2 regions of the Rahnella sp. Larv3_ips genome follow, and region 1 is predicted to be linked to the other one. Evidence: predicted binding sites of a transcription regulator. Region 1 holds the regulator's gene; the other holds the start of a gene.
The links. Region 1 encodes Fur, which represses iron uptake genes when iron is present. Its sites were predicted from a motif close to ATAATAATGAGAACNACTATCAA; they were not measured.
Positions count from the first base shown of each region.

Region 2: a site for Fur is predicted at 7,635-7,657, ahead of sodA (superoxide dismutase [Mn]). Genes of this name have one in related genera too.

Region 1 is NZ_MJIB01000005.1:402,289-412,392, forward strand. It holds gene ybfE (LexA regulated protein) at 4-285, shown strand; gene ED901_RS10660 (methyl-accepting chemotaxis protein) at 361-2,025, opposite strand; gene fldA (flavodoxin FldA) at 2,444-2,971, shown strand; gene fur (ferric iron uptake transcriptional regulator) at 3,286-3,741, shown strand; gene chiQ (ChiQ/YbfN family lipoprotein) at 3,879-4,220, opposite strand; gene ED901_RS10680 (OprD family outer membrane porin) at 4,234-5,646, opposite strand; gene glnS (glutamine--tRNA ligase) at 6,115-7,785, opposite strand; gene nagE (PTS N-acetyl glucosamine transporter subunit IIABC) at 8,010-9,962, opposite strand.
Region 2 is NZ_MJIB01000021.1:409,940-420,043, reverse strand. It holds gene ED901_RS21435 (aldehyde dehydrogenase family protein) at 1-190, opposite strand, end outside; gene ED901_RS21430 (glutathione S-transferase) at 292-933, opposite strand; gene fdhE (formate dehydrogenase accessory protein FdhE) at 1,019-1,924, opposite strand; gene fdoI (formate dehydrogenase cytochrome b556 subunit) at 1,921-2,574, opposite strand; gene fdxH (formate dehydrogenase subunit beta) at 2,571-3,479, opposite strand; gene fdnG (formate dehydrogenase-N subunit alpha) at 3,492-6,539, opposite strand; gene fdhD (formate dehydrogenase accessory sulfurtransferase FdhD) at 6,685-7,527, shown strand; gene sodA (superoxide dismutase [Mn]) at 7,736-8,356, shown strand; gene ED901_RS21395 (methyl-accepting chemotaxis protein) at 8,634-10,104, shown strand, end outside.

The sequences.
Region 1 (10,104 bases):
CCTATGGCAAAAGAACAACTGGATCGCACGACGATTGATCTGTTCGCAGATGACCGCCGTCCGGGGCGTCCAAAAACAAATCCGCTATCCCGTGATGAACAGCTCAGGATCAACAAGCGCAATCAGTTACGCCGCGATAAAGCGAGCGGTCTGCGTCGCGTGGAGCTGAAAATGAACGCCGATGCTGTTGATACCCTCAATAAGCTGGCAGAAGAACGCAATATCAGTCGTAGCGAATTGATTGAAGAGATGCTGCTTGCGCATCTTAACGGTCATGAAGGCTGATTGAAAACGGGTAACCTTCTCAGGCTACCCGTTTGTTTTTTCTTACTTATTCCCGGCTAACTTCCTTTTTCCCACTCAGAACGTTTCCCAGTTTTCAGCACTCTTCGCCGACATCATTCCTGTGTCCGGTCGCAATAACGGCGCTGGCATCTTACCGGTCGGTTTTGCCCCAACGCGCGTCACGCTGTCGCTGAGTTTAAAGGTCGCGACGGCGTTGTTCAGCAATGCAGCCTGCTCTTCCAGAGAGACGGCGGCCTGAGACGCCTGTTCAACCAGCGCGGCGTTCTGCTGCGTGACGCTGTCCATCTGCGTCACGGCCACAGCTACCTGGCTGATGCCTTTACTTTGCTCATCAGATGCTGACGCGATTTCGGCCATAATATCCGTGACGTGTGTGATCGAACGCACCACTTCATTCATGGTCTGACCGGCGTTTTCGACCAGTTTGGAACCGCTGTCAACGCGGGAAACGGATTCGCTGATCAGCGACTCAATCTCTTTTGCTGCCTGCGCACTACGCTGTGCCAGATTGCGCACTTCGCTGGCGACCACGGCGAACCCGCGGCCCTGTTCGCCTGCACGGGCGGCTTCAACCGCGGCATTCAGCGCCAGAATGTTGGTCTGGAAGGCGATACTGTTGATGACCGAGGTAATCTCCGCGATTTTCTTCGAGCTGCCTGAAATATCTTTCATGGTGCTGACCACATCCGCGACAATACTGCCGCCCTTCTGCGCCGTGGTAGAGGCTTCTATCACCAGCTGGCTGGCGTGATGCGCGTTGTCAGCATTGTGTTTCACCGTGGCTGTCAGCTCTTCCATGCTGGCCGCCGTCTCTTCCAGCGCAGACGCCTGCTCTTCGGTACGGGAAGAGAGATCGTTATTGCCGGCAGAAATTTCAGACGCGCCCTGGTAAATATTGTTCGTGCAGTTACGGATGGTTTGCACGGTATTCACCAGACTGGCCTGCATGATGTTCAGTAACGGAATCAACTTACCGGCGCAGTTTTTACCGAACTCTTCCATGTTATGCGTCAGGTCACCACTGGCAATCAGCGCGAACTGATCGCGGAGTTTATCCAGCGGTTTGACTAACGCCATCACCAGATAGCGATCGGTCAGCAGCAGGATAATCAGCCCAATAACAAACGCGGTGATCTGAATCACTTTGCTGAGATTAGTCAGATGATTAGACTCCGTTTGCGCCGCGCTGAAATCCACCGCGATCTGGCTGCTGACTTTTTGCATGGCAGCCCCGAAATCACGGCTTAACGCCGGAACGCCAGACTGCGACAGCTGATTGTACGCATCGATATTTTTGCTGCTGGCGGCCTCAAATAACGGCTTCACGCCCTGCGTTATCAGACTTTCCCAACGGGTGAGTAATTCCTGAACCGCTGAATCTTCCAGCCCCGGATGCGGGGCCGCTTTGAAATCCGCCTGCGCCTGCGTCAGGGCTTCAAGGGATTGTTTTGCGGTATCAAAAATTTCCGGCCCTTTGGTCGGATCGGCCTGAAGCTGCGACACCGCACGGCTTAAGCGGGTTACGGTACGAAAATACTGATCATTTCCTTTGCTGATCAGCGCCATATTGTTGACGAGCTCAGAACTGTTGCGGGTGTTTTGCGTCAGCGTATTCAGTGAGTTAACGGTGTAAAGGGATACACCCGCCCACATAACGCAGAAAACGCCAAGAATGGTTAATAACGCGGCCCTGATGGTGATATTTTTTAAAAACTGCACGATATGCCTCTCTCGAAACATGACTGTTTCTGGTCTGAGGATTGAGGGGGATGCGGAGAATCAAGACAAGTAACCATCAGGCAAGTGCCCCAGGACATGTTTGAACACCTCTCCGGGCATCGATTTCTTTATTATGTTGAGATTGCTCTCGCATCATCTATCGGCGGGACGTGCTTAAAATTTAGTATTGTTAAGATATATTTCTTCACTTTGCTTTTAACCCCGTCAATTTTGAGGATTTTATCTGGATTAAAAGCACACGAAGGCGATACCACTTAAAAAGATTGCCCGATAAACTTATTCGTCAGTTAAGAAGGCGAGCAGAAGCATATTCTCCGCCTCACGAGTTTGCTATTATCAGCACTATTATTGCCTGCAATGTAGGGCTTATCATTGAGAACAAGAGGTTAGACATCTTATGGCCGTAGTAGGAATCTTCTTTGGATCCGATACAGGTAACACCGAAAACATCGCAAAAATGATCCAGAAACAACTGGGTAAAGATGTTGCTGAGGTGCATGACATTGCGAAGAGCAGCAAAGAGGATCTGGAAAAATTCGATATTTTGCTGATCGGTATTCCAACCTGGTATTACGGTGAAGCTCAGTGTGACTGGGACGATTTCTTCCCAAGCCTGGAAGAGATAGATTTTGAAGGTAAGCTGGTTGCGCTGTTTGGTTGCGGCGATCAGGAAGACTACGCAGAATATTTCTGTGATGCGCTGGGCACCGTGCGCGACATCATTGAGCCACGCGGCGCGGTGATTGTGGGTCACTGGCCAACCGAAGGCTATCACTTCGAAGCATCCAAAGGTCTGGCAGATGATAAACATTTCATTGGACTGGCTATTGATGAAGACCGTCAGCCGGAATTAACCAATGAGCGCGTTGACGCCTGGGTTAAGCAAATTACTGAAGAATTGAGCCTTTCAGAAATTATTGGCTAAAAACCCTGTTGGCCCTGAGGATTTATTCTACAATTAAAGGGCCAAACTATTACTGAAATTAACAATTTAGCCACAACAAAATTGTTACTTTCGGTGGTATCAAGGTACACTGAGTTCATCTGTTTTTTCTATCGATCAAGTCGTTGCATTGTCTTATGTGACTGGCATTTAGTGATCTTTATTAACAGGCTATCGTTTAGGGGATCGGCACACTTCCGTTAAAAGAAGGATCCTAATCGAAGAATTTTGTGCCGCTGATGCCACAGGCTCCATGCCTCAACTTGATTAGCACATAGTAACAGGACTGAATCCGCATGACTGACAACAACACCGCACTGAAGAAAGCCGGCTTAAAAGTCACGCTTCCGCGCCTTAAAATCCTGGAAGTGTTGCAAGCGCCGGAAGGTCATCACGTTAGTGCGGAAGATCTGTACAAACAATTGATTGATATGGGTGAAGAGATTGGTCTGGCGACGGTTTACCGCGTTCTGAACCAGTTTGATGACGCCGGTATCGTGACCCGCCATAACTTCGAAGGCGGCAAGTCCGTGTTCGAACTGACTCAGCAACACCATCACGATCACCTGATTTGCTTAGATTGTGGCCGTGTTATTGAATTCCGCGACGAATACATTGAAGGTCGTCAGCGCGAAATTGCTAAAAAACACGGTATCAAACTGACCAACCACAGCCTGTACCTGTACGGCCACTGTGAAGCAGGCGACTGCCGCGAAGATGACTCTTTGCACAATGACAAACCTGCGCAGTAATCTGCCGGGCTCGTTGATATCGACCTAAAATTAACCGCTGAAAAGCGGTTTTTTTATGCCCGTTTATCAGCGATGAAAGACATAAAAAACCCCGGCAAGCCGGGGTTTTCTGTCTCACCTTCAGGGATTGACGAGGTTTACTGCACCGGCGCAGGTGAGTTATTGGCTTTAATTTCCTTCCAGATTTTTCCACAATCGGCGGCGTAAGCCTGCCCGTCTCCGGTTTTGCGTGCCGTCAGGCAGCGCTGGTAATCCAGCACGCGTACCGTTTCCTGTTGTGCAAACTGCTGGTGAGCTTTCTCTTCCTTCAGAACGTTAAGAACCGCCTGGCAGGATGCAAGTTTGTCCGGCGAGCCTTCGGCAGTGTTGATGCAGGCGCTGTAAGCCTTGCGCAGTCTGGCATCTTCAGCCTGCCCTGACGTCTGGGAACAACCGGCCAGCAATAAAGACGTGGTCACGATCAGCAGTAATTTATTCATCGACATAGTGACCTCAGAAAATAGTGAATGGAGCGATAACGATAAATTTCACATCTTTTTCATCCTGGAAGATGTTGCCGTAACCACCGCCCCAGCTCGGAATATCTGAATGGTTGTCATACTGGGTGTAATGCAATTTGAACAACGTGCCTTTGGCGCGCCCTTCCTGAAGGGTGTAAAGCGCATCCAGACTCCACGCACTTTCTTTCAGACGCTGGCTTTGGTCATAAACTGCATTGGTGCTTGGCTTGGCATCCCATGCATAAACATAGGAACCGCCGACCGCGAAGCCCGGCAGATCCCATTTCGCCAGATCATATAAAACACCGGCATATACCGCTTTTTCGCCGTTGGCGTTGAAGTCGGAACGGTTATCCCACCACACATCGAGACGACCATTGGATGAGGAATACGTTGGGGTCATACGCTGAAGGAAGTAGCCCTGATTCCCCTCCGCCTTGACCATCGTCCCTTCCAGACGCCAGTCAAACTGGCCGGTGGTATAACCGAACGTCAGAGCCTGCAACCATGCCAGCCCATCGTACAAACTGTTAGGATCGTTTTTATCACTGATGCGGTCTTCTGCACCGTAGAACTGGTAGCTGGTGGTCAGCGGGTTACCCAGCAGATCCATTTTGTAAGAGGCTTTAGCGAAATACTGATCGACGTAGCTTTCCGCTTCGCCATAGGCGGCTTCGAGCACCAGATCATTTTTGAAGTCGTATTTCGCGCCCAGCGAGTGAATATAGGAAACACCGGTTTTTTTGTCATTCTGGCGGAAATCATCCATTTCCAGATGCCACGGTGATTTATATTCATCCGCCCACATGTAAGAGAAACTTAGTTCGCCCGGCTCGCCAAAATCATGTTTATATCCGGCTTCTGCGCCGCGATACGTGCCCGGCATGAAACTCCAGTGCGGCGCAATCAGGGTTTGGCCGGTAGGCTGAATGTAACCCGCGTGGCCCCAGAAGCCGCCGTATTTGAACTTACCGGCAGCTTTATACAGGCTGACTCCGCCTTTATCGCCAGAGTAATCTTCATCGTAGGCGTGATTTTTTGAGGAGAATGCAATTTCGTTCGGGTGGCCGCTGTCGCTGGCTTCGGCCATTTCAATTGCCGTAAAAGCTGCAACGTCGATGCCGAACATATCCCACGCATAACCGGAGGAGAAATCCAGATTCAGGTTGGCGGTGGCATGAGAAAGGTTAGTGGCGTATTTATCGTAATCAGGGTTGTTGACGGTGACTTTAGAGCCGTCGGGGCGGGTTTCTTCTTTGGTTTTATTCAGATCTTTGCGATCACGTTCGCGCTGCCAGTAATACACGCCACCGGTGAGCGTCGAATCATCAATAAAGCCCGCCGCGTTTGCCTCTTCAGAAAACATTAATCCGCCACCCAATAAGGTGCCGGCCAGAGAATACATCACAGGTTTCAGATAAGCCGATCCCCTGCCCCGGTTAAGGTGCTTGTGCATAGAAATTCCTCATTTTTGACTAAAAAGTAACTGCAAAACCCAAACGGGTATTAAAAGCGGGCGTCAGAGACGTCACCGTAAAAGCAAGGGTAGAGTATTTTTCGCGACGCGAATTATCAATGAGTAATTCATCATTGATCTCTGAAATATGACAAAGTGCACATAAAGATGAAAAAGTATTACAGAAAGAACTTTGTGGGAATTTAAGCGAGGGAAAAAGTGAAAACAATTAAGAATCAAATAACTAAAAAGGATAAGTCTGTGGTTTACACGTTTCAGCTTTCAGGGGTATTTAATCAGAGCCGCTAAAAAGTGCGCATCATAAACACATTAATTCGCGACAGAAATCAATTTCGATATTGCTTAAGGCATAAAAAAACGCAGCCGAAGCTGCGTTAAAAATAAGTCTTACTTCAATCAGACGACGGGTTTGCTTTCCCAGGTATCGCGCAGACCGACGGTGCGGTTAAACACCAGATGCTCCGCGCTGGAATAGCGGCTGTCGGCACAGAAGTAACCTTCACGTTCGAACTGCAGGCTGACTTCCGCCTGCGCCCCTGCCAGAGAAGGCTCTACAAAGCCCTGAGCGATAACCAGTGACTCCGGGTTGATGGTGGTCAGGAAATCCTCTGCCTGACCGGGGTTCGCTACGCTGAACAGACGGTCATACAGACGGAATTCTGCTGGCTTACCTTCAGTGGCGGAAACCCAGTGGATCACACCTTTCACCTTGCGGCCATCAGCAGGATCTTTGCTCAGCGTGTCGATATCGTAAGAACAGAAGATAGTGGTGATATTCCCTTCGGCATCTTTCTCAATGCGTTCCGCTTTGATCACATACGCATTGCGCAGGCGCACTTCTTTGCCCAGCACCAGACGCTTGTACTGCTTGTTAGCTTCTTCGCGGAAATCAGCCTGATCGATGTAAATCTCACGGGTGAAAGGCACGTCGCGGGTGCCCATTTCCGGCTTGCTCGGATGGTTTGGCATTTTCACCTGTTGCACGTCATCACCGGTAAAGTTTTCAATGATCACTTTAACCGGATTGATAACAGCCATGGCGCGCGGTGCGTTCTCGTTCAGATCGTCGCGAATGCAGGATTCCAGCGCCATCATTTCGACGTTGTTGTCTTGCTTGGTCACGCCAATACGACGACAGAATTCACGGATCGATGCAGCGGTATAACCACGGCGGCGCAGACCTGAAACGGTCGGCATACGCGGGTCGTCCCAGCCTTCTACAATCTTCTCGGTCACCAGCAGGTTCAGCTTACGCTTGGACATGATGGAGTATTCGAGATTCAGACGGGAAAACTCATACTGACGCGGATGGCATGGAATAGTGATGTTATCCAGCACCCAGTCATACAGACGGCGGTTGTCCTGGAATTCCAGCGTACATAACGAATGGGTGATCCCTTCCAGCGCATCGGAAATGCAGTGGGTGAAATCGTACATCGGGTAGATGCACCATTTTGTGCCGGTCTGATGATGCTCAGCGAACTTAATACGGTAGATAACCGGATCGCGCATCACGAAGAATGGCGATGCCATATCGATTTTGGCACGCAGACAGGCCGCACCTTCAGCGAATTCACCGTTGCGCATTTTTTCAAACAGCGCGATGTTTTCTTCCACGGAGCGATCGCGGTACGGGCTATTTTTACCCGGCGCAGTCAGGGAACCGCGATATTCGCGAATTTGGTCGGGGGAAAGTTCATCAACGTAAGCCAGACCTTTGTTGATCAATTCCAGCGCGTAAGCGTGCAGTTGATCGAAATAGTCTGAAGAGTAGTGGATATCACCGCTCCAGTCGAAGCCCAGCCACTGGACGTCGTGCTTGATAGACTCAACGAATTCGATGTCTTCTTTTGCCGGGTTGGTATCGTCAAAACGCAGATTGCACTGACCCTGATAGTCTTGTGCAATGCCGAAGTTCAGGCAGATAGACTTTGCATGGCCGATATGCAAATAGCCATTAGGCTCAGGCGGGAAACGGGTGTGAACGGTATTGTGTTTCCCGGTCGCCAGATCTTCATCAATAATCTGACGGATAAAATTTGTTGGGCGGGCTTCAGCCTCACTCATTGTGCAATTCCTCTACGCAACATTGACTCTACGGATAACCGCTTATGTTCCAACAAGCCACGTCGGGAAACAACCGTTAGTTGCATTAAATCGTGGTTATCCCCTCACAGGCTGTCCGAAAACAATAAAAAACGGGAAGAGATCGCTCTCTTCCCGTTTTGTTATCGCTGTAATGACATTTTCAGCAGCGGCGGTGACTGACACCGCCTCACTCAGTCAAAAAATTATTTGCCCTGAATGTCGAACAGCTTGGTCTGACCCGCGACCACTGAGCCGCTCGCCAGTGCACTGACACCGGTGTAATCATCGATATTGCTGACGACGACCGGGCTAATCATTGAGCGCGCATTGGCATTCAGATAATCCAGATCCAGTTCCAGCACAGGCTGACCGGCTGTCACAGTGGCACCTTCTTCGACCAGGCGGGTAAAGCCCTGACCGTTCAGCGTAACCGTATCAATCCCCATGTGAACCACGATTTCAGCGCCAGAAACAGTTTCCAGGCAGAACGCATGATTGGTGTTGAAGATTTTCACCACAGTGCCCGCAGCAGGCGATACCACGATTTTACCGGTAGGACGAATGGCGACACCATCACCAACGGCTTTGCTGGCGAAGGCTTCATCAGGTACCTGATCCAGCGCCACGATGTCACCGGTGACCGGAGACACCAGGGTTTCAACCACCGTTTTCACTGTGTTTGGCACGGCCTGAGGGGCAGCGTTGCTCATGGCGACTGGCGCGGCAGTTGCCACACCGGCAGCAACCGGACCACGGGCAATCACCTTCTTCATGGCATCGGCCAGAGATTCAGCTTTTGCACCCACAATAACCTGGATACTTTGTTTATTCAGACGAACGATACCCGATGCACCAAGGCGCTTACATGCAGCATCGTCAACCGTACCCGCATCTTTTACATTCAGACGCAGACGGGTAATACACGCATCAATTCCTTTGAAGTTATCAGAACCGCCCAACGCACCGATGTAGCTCAGCGCCAGCTGGTTAAGACCTTCTTCAGTATTGCTGTTGGCTTCCGGTGCACCCATGTCTACCGTGTCATCTTCGCGACCCGGCGTTTTCAGGTTGAACATACGGATGATCACGCTGAACAACACGAAGTAGATGATGAAGAAGACCACACCCATCACCAGCAACATCCAGACGTTTTTACTTGCCGCTGGCAGGTTGTACATCAACGCATAGTCGATCGCACCCGCAGAGAAAGAGAAGCCTGCATGGATACCCAGCGCCGTGGCAACGTACAGGCTGATCCCGGTCAGGATGGCGTGCACTAAATAGAGCAGCGGAGCGAGGAACATGAAGAGGAATTCTAACGGCTCGGTGACACCGGTCAGGAACGCCGTAACCGCAACGGACACCAGCATACCGCCAACCAATGGACGACGTTCTTTAGGCGCTGCGAAGTACATCGCAAATGCTGCACCTGGCAGACCAAACATCATGATTGGGAAGAAGCCGGACATGAACATCCCCGCCGTGCCGTCACCCGCGTAGAAGCGGTTGATGTCACCGTGGAACACAGTGCCTGCAGCGTTGGTGAAGTCACCAATCTGGAACCATGCGATGGTGTTCAGTACCTGATGCAGACCAGTTGGGATCAGCAGACGGTTAACGAAACCAAAGATACCGGCACCGAATGCACCCGCGCCCACGATCCACTCACCACCGGCGCGGATAGCATCCTGCACCGGAGGCCAGACGTAACCGAAGATCGCGGCCAGAACCAGACAAAAGAAGCCGGTTGCGATAGGAACGAAACGTTTCCCACCGAAGAAGCTCAGGAAGTCAGGCAGTTTGATATCAGACCAGCGGTTGTAAACCATACCGCCCACCAGACCGGTGATAATACCGGCCAGCACGCCCATGTTAACGGCCGGGTTAATGGTGATCATCGCTTTGGTCAGGATAAAGTAACCGATGCCGCCTGCTAATGCTGCGGCACCTGCGTTGTCTTTAGACCAGCTGGACGCCACACCGATGGCGAAAATGAGCGCCAGGTTATCGAAAATCCCGCCACCGGCTTGCGCGATGAAAGGCATGTTAAGAAGATCAGGCTGACCGAAGCGCAGCAATAACGCAGCGACCGGCAGTACGGCTATCGGCAGCTGTAGCGCTCTGCCTAAACGCTGAAAGAATCCAAGAATATTCACATTTCCCCCTATCCGCCGTCAGGCGAATCACCTAAGTAGTTTAATTAGTATGGTTACTACCTTTACTGTTTACCGTTCCGATTTAACCAACTGCTCTGCGAGTGTAAAAAGATTATTTCGTATCGCAAATTAAAACCTCTCT
Region 2 (10,104 bases), on a different contig from region 1:
CGTCGTCAGTGCTGGAACTGGCGACTTTGCACAGCACTTCACCGGTCACCGGCGTCAGGTTGTCGTAATACTCATTTTTTACCGGCGCGACCCATTCACCGCCAATGAAGTTGTCGTATTGTTTTTTGAGTTTGAGCGGGAAACCGTATTCTTCCGGTTTGACGGCATGAGGATTTTTATCATAAGCCATGATGGAACTCCTTTATGCAGCAGGTAATAGCAGAGCGCTGCATAAAGTTTAGGCAGTGGTTGGTTAACCCGCGGGATGTAAAGAGAACTCTTCGAGCGGCCTCACACCTTTTTTGCGATAAAGCTGGCGTTACCGCTTCCGGGTGGCGTCGTGCGCGCAAAACTCTCGCGCTGGAACAGGCGCTCGACCAGTTTTATCAGTTCAGGGCGCTCAACGCACCAGCCGGGCGCGATACGGCGAAAGTTAATGTAGCCCAGAGAACAGGCTACCGCGATATCGGCGACGTTCAGGCTTTCCGAGTTGAGCAGTGTGCGTTTTTCGGCGAGTTTTTCCAGCGCATCCAGCCCGCGCAGCAGCTTTTCCCGCTGACGCAACACCCAGGCTTCGTTACGTTTATCGGCATCGCGACGGCCTTCCAGCACTAACGCCACGGCGGCGTCGGTCACGCCATCGGCCAGCGCTTCGATTTGCTTCACCCGCAGAGCTTCCAGCGGCTGCCACGGTAACAGCGTCGGCGCAACGTTCATCAGCTCGATGAACTGCGCAATGATCGGGGAATCATAAAAAATTTCACCCTCGTCGGTGACGAGTGCGGGGACTTTTCCAAGGGGATTAAACTGGGTGATTTTGCAGCCCGGTTCGTGCGGCGTGTCATTAATGAAATCAAACGGGATGCCTTTTTCCAGCAACATCACCGAGATTTTACGTACATACGGGCTGGTGTAACTGCCGATCAACTTCATCAGACCCTCCTCGATTTCGCCGGAACCTTATTTAAAGCTAGCAGCCGTGCCGGGGTTTACCAGTCACGGCGGCCAGTTTTACAGGTTATTGTGCGGGAAACAGGAACGGGTTAATGCCGCTGCCGGAAAAACCTTTGTCTTCCATGCGGTCATCAAGCAGCAGCGTGGCGAGGTCATCTGCCACGGCGTCTGCCTGCGGATCTTTATCCTGATAAATCAGTTTCAGATAGGCGCCGCAGTCATCGCAGGCTTCGGCTTTTACCGTTGCCTGTTCGTCGTCGATGGACCACAGGTTGAGATGTTGCATCTCGTCACAGTTGCTGCATTTTGCCCGCACCACATGCCATTCGCTTTCGCACAGATTGCAGTGCAGATAGCGCAGGCCGCTGGCCGTGATCACCGCAGACACAGGAATGCTGCCGCAAACCGGGCAGAACTGACGGTTCTCGCCGTAATCCGCACGCCCGACGCCACGCAATTGTGCCGCCATCTGCGCCCAGTACAGTGATAACGCGGCCCAGATAAAGGGGGCGTGATCGGCCGGAACGTGTTTGAAATCCTGGCAAAGCAGTTCTGTCGCCATCATTTCACGCTGAAGGTTCGGGGACTGCTCAAGGCGGTCCAGCACCGCGCGCACCGGCTCAGAAGCGTCCGGCTTCAGGACAGCAATCAGCGCGTCCAGCAGCATCAGCCAGTGCGGCGTACGCGGAAACAGGCTGCAATCGAGCGGCGGTTTACCGGCGGCTTTTTGCAATTCGTCACTCAGACTGATGTCGAGCGGGAACGTCTCAAGCACCTGCTGCTGCGCGTCGCAAATCGAAGCCGCAAAGTTCAGATACCCGTCGAGCGGGCTGTCTTCTGCCAGTTTTTTCAGACGACCGGCGCGGTTCTGGTAGAGCTTTTTCAGGTTAGCGAACAGTACCGGCGGGATGTCCCCCGCCGTTTTTTTACCGTCAGCCAGCAAGTCCTGTGCAACTATCTGGATGCTCATCCGGCTTTCCTCTCGTCTTGTTCTTTTTTCTGCTCTTCATCGCGCACCTGACGATACCAGCGCGGATGGTGATACTTCGCCCATGACACCGGCACTTTGCCGCCGGTCATCGCCGAAATCGACCCTTTCGCCCATGTCGCGGCGTAAACGTGCATGATGATCACCAGAATCAGCCCGATACCGGCCACGGAATGCACCAGCAGCGCCAGACGGATCAGCGGTATCGGGAAATAATCCGCAAACCACGGACGCCAGATGATCACGCCGCTGGCCATCAGCAGTACCAGGCAACCGATCGCCGCCCAGAACACGCATTTCTGGCCGAAGTTATAGCGACCGGTGTCGCCGACTTCATGGTTGGTCAGCACTTTATCGATATTTTTCGCCCACACGAGGTCGTCTTTTTCCGGCAAATTGTGCTTCCAGTAACGGAAGAACATGCCGAGGAAAGAGACGAACATCACCACGCCGAAAAACGGATGGAGAATGCGCGCCAGTTGCGGGGTGCCGTACACGTTCATCATCCAGTTAAACGACGGGAAAAAGAAGCCGATACCGCTGAGCGCCAGCGTCACAAAACAGAACGCCACGATCCAGTGATTGAGGCGTTCCACCAGGTTATAGCGCTGGATTAACTTCTCTTTTTTCATGGCCGTTTCTCCTCATCGTCATGTTTATCCTCTTCGGCTTGCTCTTCCTCTTTGACGTAATTCGGTCCCACGCCGAGGAAGTGGAAGGCCGCTGCCGCAAAGGTCACCGCGAAGCCCACCGCCGCCAGCGGTTTCCAGACACCTTTCCACAAAGTGACCGCGGCGCTTATCGCCGGATCTTTTGGCAGGCCGTGATACAGCTGCGGATTGTCGGCGTGATGCAGCACATACATCACGTGCGTGCCGCCGACGCCCTGCGGGTCGTACAAACCGGCGTGCTCAAATCCGCGGCCTTTCAGCTCACTGACGCGTTCTGCGGCTAAATCCTGCATCGCGGTTTTGGTGCCGAAATGGATCGCGCCGGTCGGGCAGGTTTTCACACAGGCCGGTTCCTGGCCGACACTCACACGGTCAACGCACAGCGTGCATTTGTAGGCACGGTTGTCCTGTTTGTTGATGCGCGGAATGTTGAACGGGCAACCGGCGATGCAGTAACCGCAGCCGATGCAATGTTCAGACTGAAAATCGACGATGCCGTTGGCGTACTGCAAAATCGCGCCTTCCGCCGGGCAGGCTTTCAGGCAGCCAGGATCGGCGCAGTGCATGCAGCCGTCTTTGCGGATCAGCCATTCCAGCTTGCCGTTTTGTTCTACTTCCGAGAAACGCATCACCGTCCAGGATTTCGCGCTGAGATCCATCGGGTTGTCGTACACGCCGGTATTAATCCCGACGTCATCGCGCAGGTCGTTCCATTCGGAACAGGCGACCTGACAGCCTTTACAGCCGATGCAGGTGGTGACGTCGATGAGTTTCGCCACTTCCTGCTGATGATCGCGGGCACGCGGCGCTGGCGTAAACCCGTTGGTTGCGGACTTACGAAGTATGTCCTGAGATTGCATTGCCATAATTCGCCTCCGTTAGACCTTTTCCACGTTAACCAGGAACGCCTTGAACTCCGGCGTTTGCGAGTTAGCGTCACCGACTGACGGCGTCAGCGTGTTGGCTAAATAGCCCTTACGCGTCGCGCCTTCAAAACCCCAGTGGCAAGGAATGCCAATGGTATCGACGTGCTTGCCGTCGATGGTCAGAGGCCGGATGCGTTTGGTCACCACGGCTTTCGCCACAATGAATCCGCGCTTCGAGGAGACTTTCACCTCGTCGCCCTGCGCAATGCCTTTCGAGGCGGCCAGACCTTCGCCGATCTCGATAAACTGCTCAGGCTGCGCGATGGCATTCAGCAACGCGTGTTTGGTCCAGTGGCGGAACAATTCGGTGATCGAATAGGTGGTCGCCACATACGGGAAATCTTTGGCGGTGCCCATATTCGGCAGATCGCTGGCAAAAATACGCGCCACCGGATTCGAAATCACCGAAGGATGCAGCGGGTTAGTGCCAATCGGCGATTCGATCGGTTCGTAATGCTCAGGGAACGGGCCGTCAGCCATTTTGTCGGTGGCGAATAAACGCCCGACGCCTTCCTGTTGCATGATGAACGGTCCGACGCCGGAACCGGGCGCAGCGGCGCTGTAATCCGGCACGTCAAAACCAATCCACTTCGCGCCATCCCAGCGGATGATTTCGCGTTTTGGATCCCACGGCTGCCCCTGCGGGTCGGCGGAGGCGCGGTTATACAGAATGCGGCGGTTGAGCGGCCAGCACCACGCCCAGCCGGACGTACAGCCCAGGCCGGAAGGATCGGCGTTATCGCGGCGCGCCATCTGGTTACCGGCTTCGGTCCAGCTGCCGGCGTAAATCCAGCAGAAACTGGCGGTGCTGCCGTCGTTTTTCAGATGCGCAAAGGTCGAAATCTGCTGGCCTTTTTTCGCCAGCACATTGCCCTGATCGTCATGGATATCGGCCAGCGCTTTGCCGTTGGCTTCGCGGGCAATTTCTTCCGGCAGCGGGTCGAGCGGATCCTGATAATCCCACGCCATATTCATCACCGGCAGCGGATTGGCACCGCCTTCCTGCCGGTACAGCTCGCGCAGTTTCATGAACAGGCGCGCGATGATTTTGCCGTCGTGCAGCGCTTCACCCGGCGGCTCAGACGCCTGGAAGTGCCATTGCAGCCAGCGGCCGGAGTTCACGATCGAGCCGTTTTCTTCGGCGAAACAGGAAGACGGCAGGCGGAACACTTCGGTCTGAATATCGGCGGTCTGCACGTCGTTCATTGCGCCGTGGTTTTGCCAGAAGTTGGAGGATTCCGTCACCAGCGGGTCGATCACCACCATGTATTTCAGTTTTGAGAGCGCACGCGAGGATTTGTTTTTGTCCGGGAACGCGGCCAGCGGGTTGAAGCCCTGCACGATATAACCGTTCAGTTTGCCTTGCGTCATCAGCTCGGCTTGCTGCATCACGTCGTAGCTTTTGTCCCATTTCGGCAGCCAGTCAAAGCCCCAGTCGTTCTCTGCCGTGGCGTGATCGCCCCAGAAGCTTTTCATCATACTGACGAAGAAGTTCGGCGTGTTTTTCCAGAAATTGACCTGCCCGTCCACCAGCGGCGCTGGCGTGATCTGTTGCAGGTAATCGGTGAAATTGGTCTGTTTTTCTGACGGCAGAGGCATGTAGCCCGGCAGGTTCAGCGACAGCAAACCGAGGTCGGTGTAGCCCTGAATATTGGAGTGACCGCGCAGCGCATTGACGCCGCCGCCCGGCATACCAATGTTGCCGAGCAGCAACTGGATCATCGCCGCACAACGGATGATTTGCGCGCCGCCGGTGTGGTGCGTCCAGCCCAGTGCATACAGAATGGTCGAGGTTTTATCGCGCGCGCAGGTTTCCGCCAGAATGGAACTGATCAGCAGAAAATCTTCTTTCGAGGTGCCGCACAGACGCTCCACCAGTTCGGGGGTGTAGCGGGAAACGTGCTCTTTCAGCAGATTCCAGACACAGCGAGGGTCCTGCAGGGTTTTGTCTTGTTTCGCGAAGCCTTTCTCATCGAGCTGATAATGCCAGCTTTCTTTGTTGTAGGATTTTTTCGCCGCATCAAATCCACTGAACAGCCCGTCGTTAAATTCATAGTCTTCACGCACCAGCAGGCTGGCGTTGGTGTATTCACGGACGTATTCGGTCTGAATTTTATTGTGCGTGATCAGGTAGTTGATCATACCCAGCAGGAACGCGGTGTCCGACCCGGCGCGGATCGGCGCATAGATATCGGCCACGGCGGCGCTGCGGTTGAAACGCGGATCGACGACGATGACTTTGGCGTTATTTTTGGTTTTCGCCTCAATCACCCATTTGAACCCGACCGGGTGCGCTTCTGCGGCGTTTCCGCCCATAATCAGAATGACGTTGGCGTTTTTGATATCGACCCAGTTGTTGGTCATCGCACCGCGACCAAAGCTTGGCGCTAACGCTGCAACGGTCGGGCCGTGGCACAGACGCGCCTGGCAGTCGATCGCCACCATGCCCAGCGCGCGGGTGAATTTCTGATCCAGCAGGCCGGTTTCGTTACTGGCCGCAGACGAACAGAGCATGCCGGTGGTCAGCCAGCGGTTAACCGTGACGTTATTGTCATTTTTCTCGACGAAGTTGGCGTCGCGGTCATCTTTCATCAGGCGGGCGATACGGGAAATCGCCTCATCCCATGAGATGCGCTGCCATTTATCAGAACCGGGCGCGCGATATTCGGGATACCTCAGACGGCCTTCGCTGTGGATGTAATCCAGCACGCCTGCGCCTTTCGGGCACAAGGAGCCACGACTGACCGGATGATCGGCGTCACCCTCTACGTGGAAGATATTTTCAGTGACGTTTTTCGCGCCGTCGCCCTGGCTGTAAATCAGCATCCCGCAACCGACTGAACAGTAGGTGCAGTTGTTGCGGGTTTCACGCGAGCGAAGCAGTTTATATTGGCGGGTTTCCGCCAGCGCGATTGTCGGGGCAAACCCCAATAATGCCGCTGTTGTGCCGGCCATACCGCCCGCACATATTTTGAATAATTGTCTTCTGCTGACTTGCATGAAAGACTCCTTCCCATCATTTGTTAACACATTGCTTTTCAAATTGCCGCTTTCCGCCGCAGTGGCGTAAGCGGTAAAATTAAGGCCTAAAGTCCTGACAGTTTGTACGGCTTATGTAGCCGGAATGTTTATAAGGTTATTGCTAATGGATGTCCATCAAGTAAACGAACTGGGCAAAAAAGATGATAAAAAAGTGACTCAGATCATCGGAGCGAGCCAAAAAACGGTGATGCAGCGCGCACATCTTGATGAGCCCAAAGATGACTGGATTGCTCAGGAAGTGCCCGTTGCGCTGGTCTATAACGGCATCTCGCACGTGGTGATGATGGCCTCGCCAAAAGATCTGGAAGCCTTTGCGCTGGGCTTTTCGCTGTCAGAAGGGATCATTGAATCCCCCGGTGACATTTACGGGATGGAAGTGACACCCACCTGTAACGGTATAGAAGTGAATATCGAGTTATCGAGCCGCCGTTTCGCCGGGCTGAAAGAGCGCCGTCGCGCCATGGCGGGGCGCACCGGCTGCGGCGTTTGCGGCATCGAACAACTGGGCGATTTGTTCCGCCCGCTCGCGCCGCTGCCGTTTACCCAGACCTTTGCGCTGGCGAATCTGGATAACGCGCTGAATCAGCTGAAATCCGTGCAGGAAATCGGCCAGCTGACCGGCTGTACCCACGCTGCCGCGTGGATAACCTCGCAGGGCGAATTACTGGGTGGCTGTGAAGACGTGGGTCGTCACGTGGCGCTGGATAAAATGCTGGGTATGCGCGCAAAACAGAATGACTGGACATCCGGCGCGGCGCTGGTTTCCAGCCGCGCCAGCTATGAAATGGTGCAGAAAGCCGCGATGTGCGGCATCGAAATTCTGTTCGCCGTCTCCGCCGCCACCACGCTCGCGGTCGAAGTCGCCGAAAAATGTCACCTGACGCTGGTCGGTTTCAGCAAACCGGGCCGGGCGACGGTGTATACGCATCCGCAAAGACTGCGTTAACGCTTTAAGCACACCGTGCCTTTAGACAATTTAGGATTGTTTGCGGTTATCTGGTTCTAAGCCCCGTATAACAGGCGCTTACGAGTACCCGTACAAAGGGTGGAGCATAGATAATCATTTTCAATATCATTTAATTAACTATAATGATCCGACTGATTACGCGGTGCTCACAATGACGGTGCCGCCCTACACTATGGAGACGATGAACATGAGTTATTCACTGCCATCACTGCCTTACGCATACGACGCACTCGAGCCGCATTTCGACAAAGAGACGATGGAAATCCATCACTCTAAACACCACCAGGCTTACGTGAACAACGCGAACGCTGCACTGGAAAGCCTGCCAGAACTGGCAAAACTTTCTGTTGAAGAGCTGATCGCAAACCTGGACAAAGTCCCTGCGGATAAGAAAGTTGCACTGCGTAACAACGCAGGTGGCCACGCTAACCACAGCCTGTTCTGGAAAGGCCTGAAAACCGGCACCACCCTGCAGGGCGAACTGAAATCTGCTATCGAACGCGATTTCGGCAGCGTTGACGCTTTCAAAGAAACGTTTGAAAAAGCAGCAACCACTCGTTTCGGCTCAGGCTGGGCGTGGCTGGTTCTGAAAGACGGCAAACTGGCCGTTGTTTCAACTGCTAACCAGGACAGCCCGCTGATGGGCGAAGCCGTTTCCGGCGCATCCGGTTACCCGCTGCTGGGTCTGGACGTTTGGGAACACGCTTACTACCTGAAATATCAGAACAAACGCCCTGACTACATCAAAGCTTTCTGGGATGTGGTGAACTGGGACGAAGCTGCAAAACGTCTGGCTGAAGCGAAGTAATTTCGCCCTGCCGCCCTTAACGGGCACGATGTTTTCGCCAATGGCGGGTCTGTGACCCGCCTTTTTTATGCCCTGCTTATTCTGCTAAAAACGTTACTCTGATCACTGTTTTACAGCGAATTATCCGCCTGGTTTTCTCCCTTTTCAGACATCGCCCGCATTAATCAAAAATACACCGCAGATCCTATAAAGTTTACCGCCAAGCCTACCGATAGATTCTTCACAAAGGCGTAACAAAACCGCCAACTTTGGCAGGGATGTTTTACGGAGAACGATTATGGGTAACGGCACGGGTCTTTCGCAGTGGATGAATAATCTCAGAGTCGGTACGAAACTGGGTCTGGGGTTTGGGTTAGTGTTAGTGATCGCCGCCGTGATCACCGTGGCGGGCATGGTCAAATTAAATGACATCAGCCAGCGCGCTGAAAAAGTGGATTTCAGTAATCAGATGAATGCGTTACTGAATGACGCCCGCCTGAGCCGTACGCTGTATCAGCTGAAATATGAACCGACGTATCTCCAGCAAAATCAGGAGAAAATCGACGCACTTTCGCAGCTGATCGCTCAGTCAAAAGGCAAGCTTGAATGGGACGCCACCAGCCAGGCAAATCTCGATCAGGTACCGGTAAAAATCCGCGAATATCAGCAGGCACAAAACGCCTTTAAACAGGCCGTTGACAGAAAAGACGCCGTGCGTGCCAGCTGGAATCTTTCCGAAACCGAAGCCGTGGTAACACGTTTACAGGATCAGTTGCGCGTGGAAGATGCCGATCCGTCAATCCGTCTGTCTCTGGCGGAAGTGGTTCAGAAGCTTATCAGCGTGCGTTATTACGTGCGCGGCCTGCTGCTGAACATGGATAAAGAATCCGAAGCCACGCTGCTCAAAGCCATTGATGAAACCCAGGCAAATGCCAAAAAACTGAATGCCCTGTTACTGCCCAACCAGCAGGCCACTCTGGCTCCGCTGATGAGTGCGCTGGCGAATTATAAAAGCCACGTCGTCGCTTATATGCCCGCGTATGAAGATGAGCAGAAAAACTCGCAGTTGCTGTCAGTCAAAGCCAGTGAGATGAATACGCTGGTGGCAAAAATCTTCAAAAATGAACTGGCGAACACGCACCTCGATATCAGCCGCGCACAAATGATGATGATGGTGATCACGCTCGTCGTTCTGCTGGCCGGTATTCTGATCGCATGGCGCATTACCCGCCAGATCACCCAGCCGCTGCGCGATACGCTGAAGACCGCCGAGCTGATTGCCAAGGGCGATTTGACGGCAGCCCATCCGACGGCGCGCCGCGACGAACTGGGTATGCTGATGAATGCGGTGTCGGCGATGAGCCAGAATCTCAGCACCATGATTTATGAGATCCGCTCGGGTGTGACGCAGGTTTCCCATGCTGCCGCAGAAATCGCGGCGGGGAATACCGATTTGTCTTCCCGTACGGAACAACAGGCAGCCGCCGTGGAAGAAACGGCAGCCAGTATGGAACAGCTAAGCGCAACGGTGAAACAGAATGCCGATAACGCCCATCACGCCAGCAAACTCGCCAGTGAAGCGTCCGGGACCGCCACGCTCGGCGGCAAACAGGTCAGCGACGTGGTCGATACCATGCAGCAGATTTCCGGCAGTTCTAAGCGCATTGCCGAAATTACGTCGGTCATCAACGGTATTGCCTTCCAGACCAACATTCTTGCGCTGAACGCCGCAGTAGAAGCTGCGCGCGCCGGAGAGCAGGGGCGCGGAT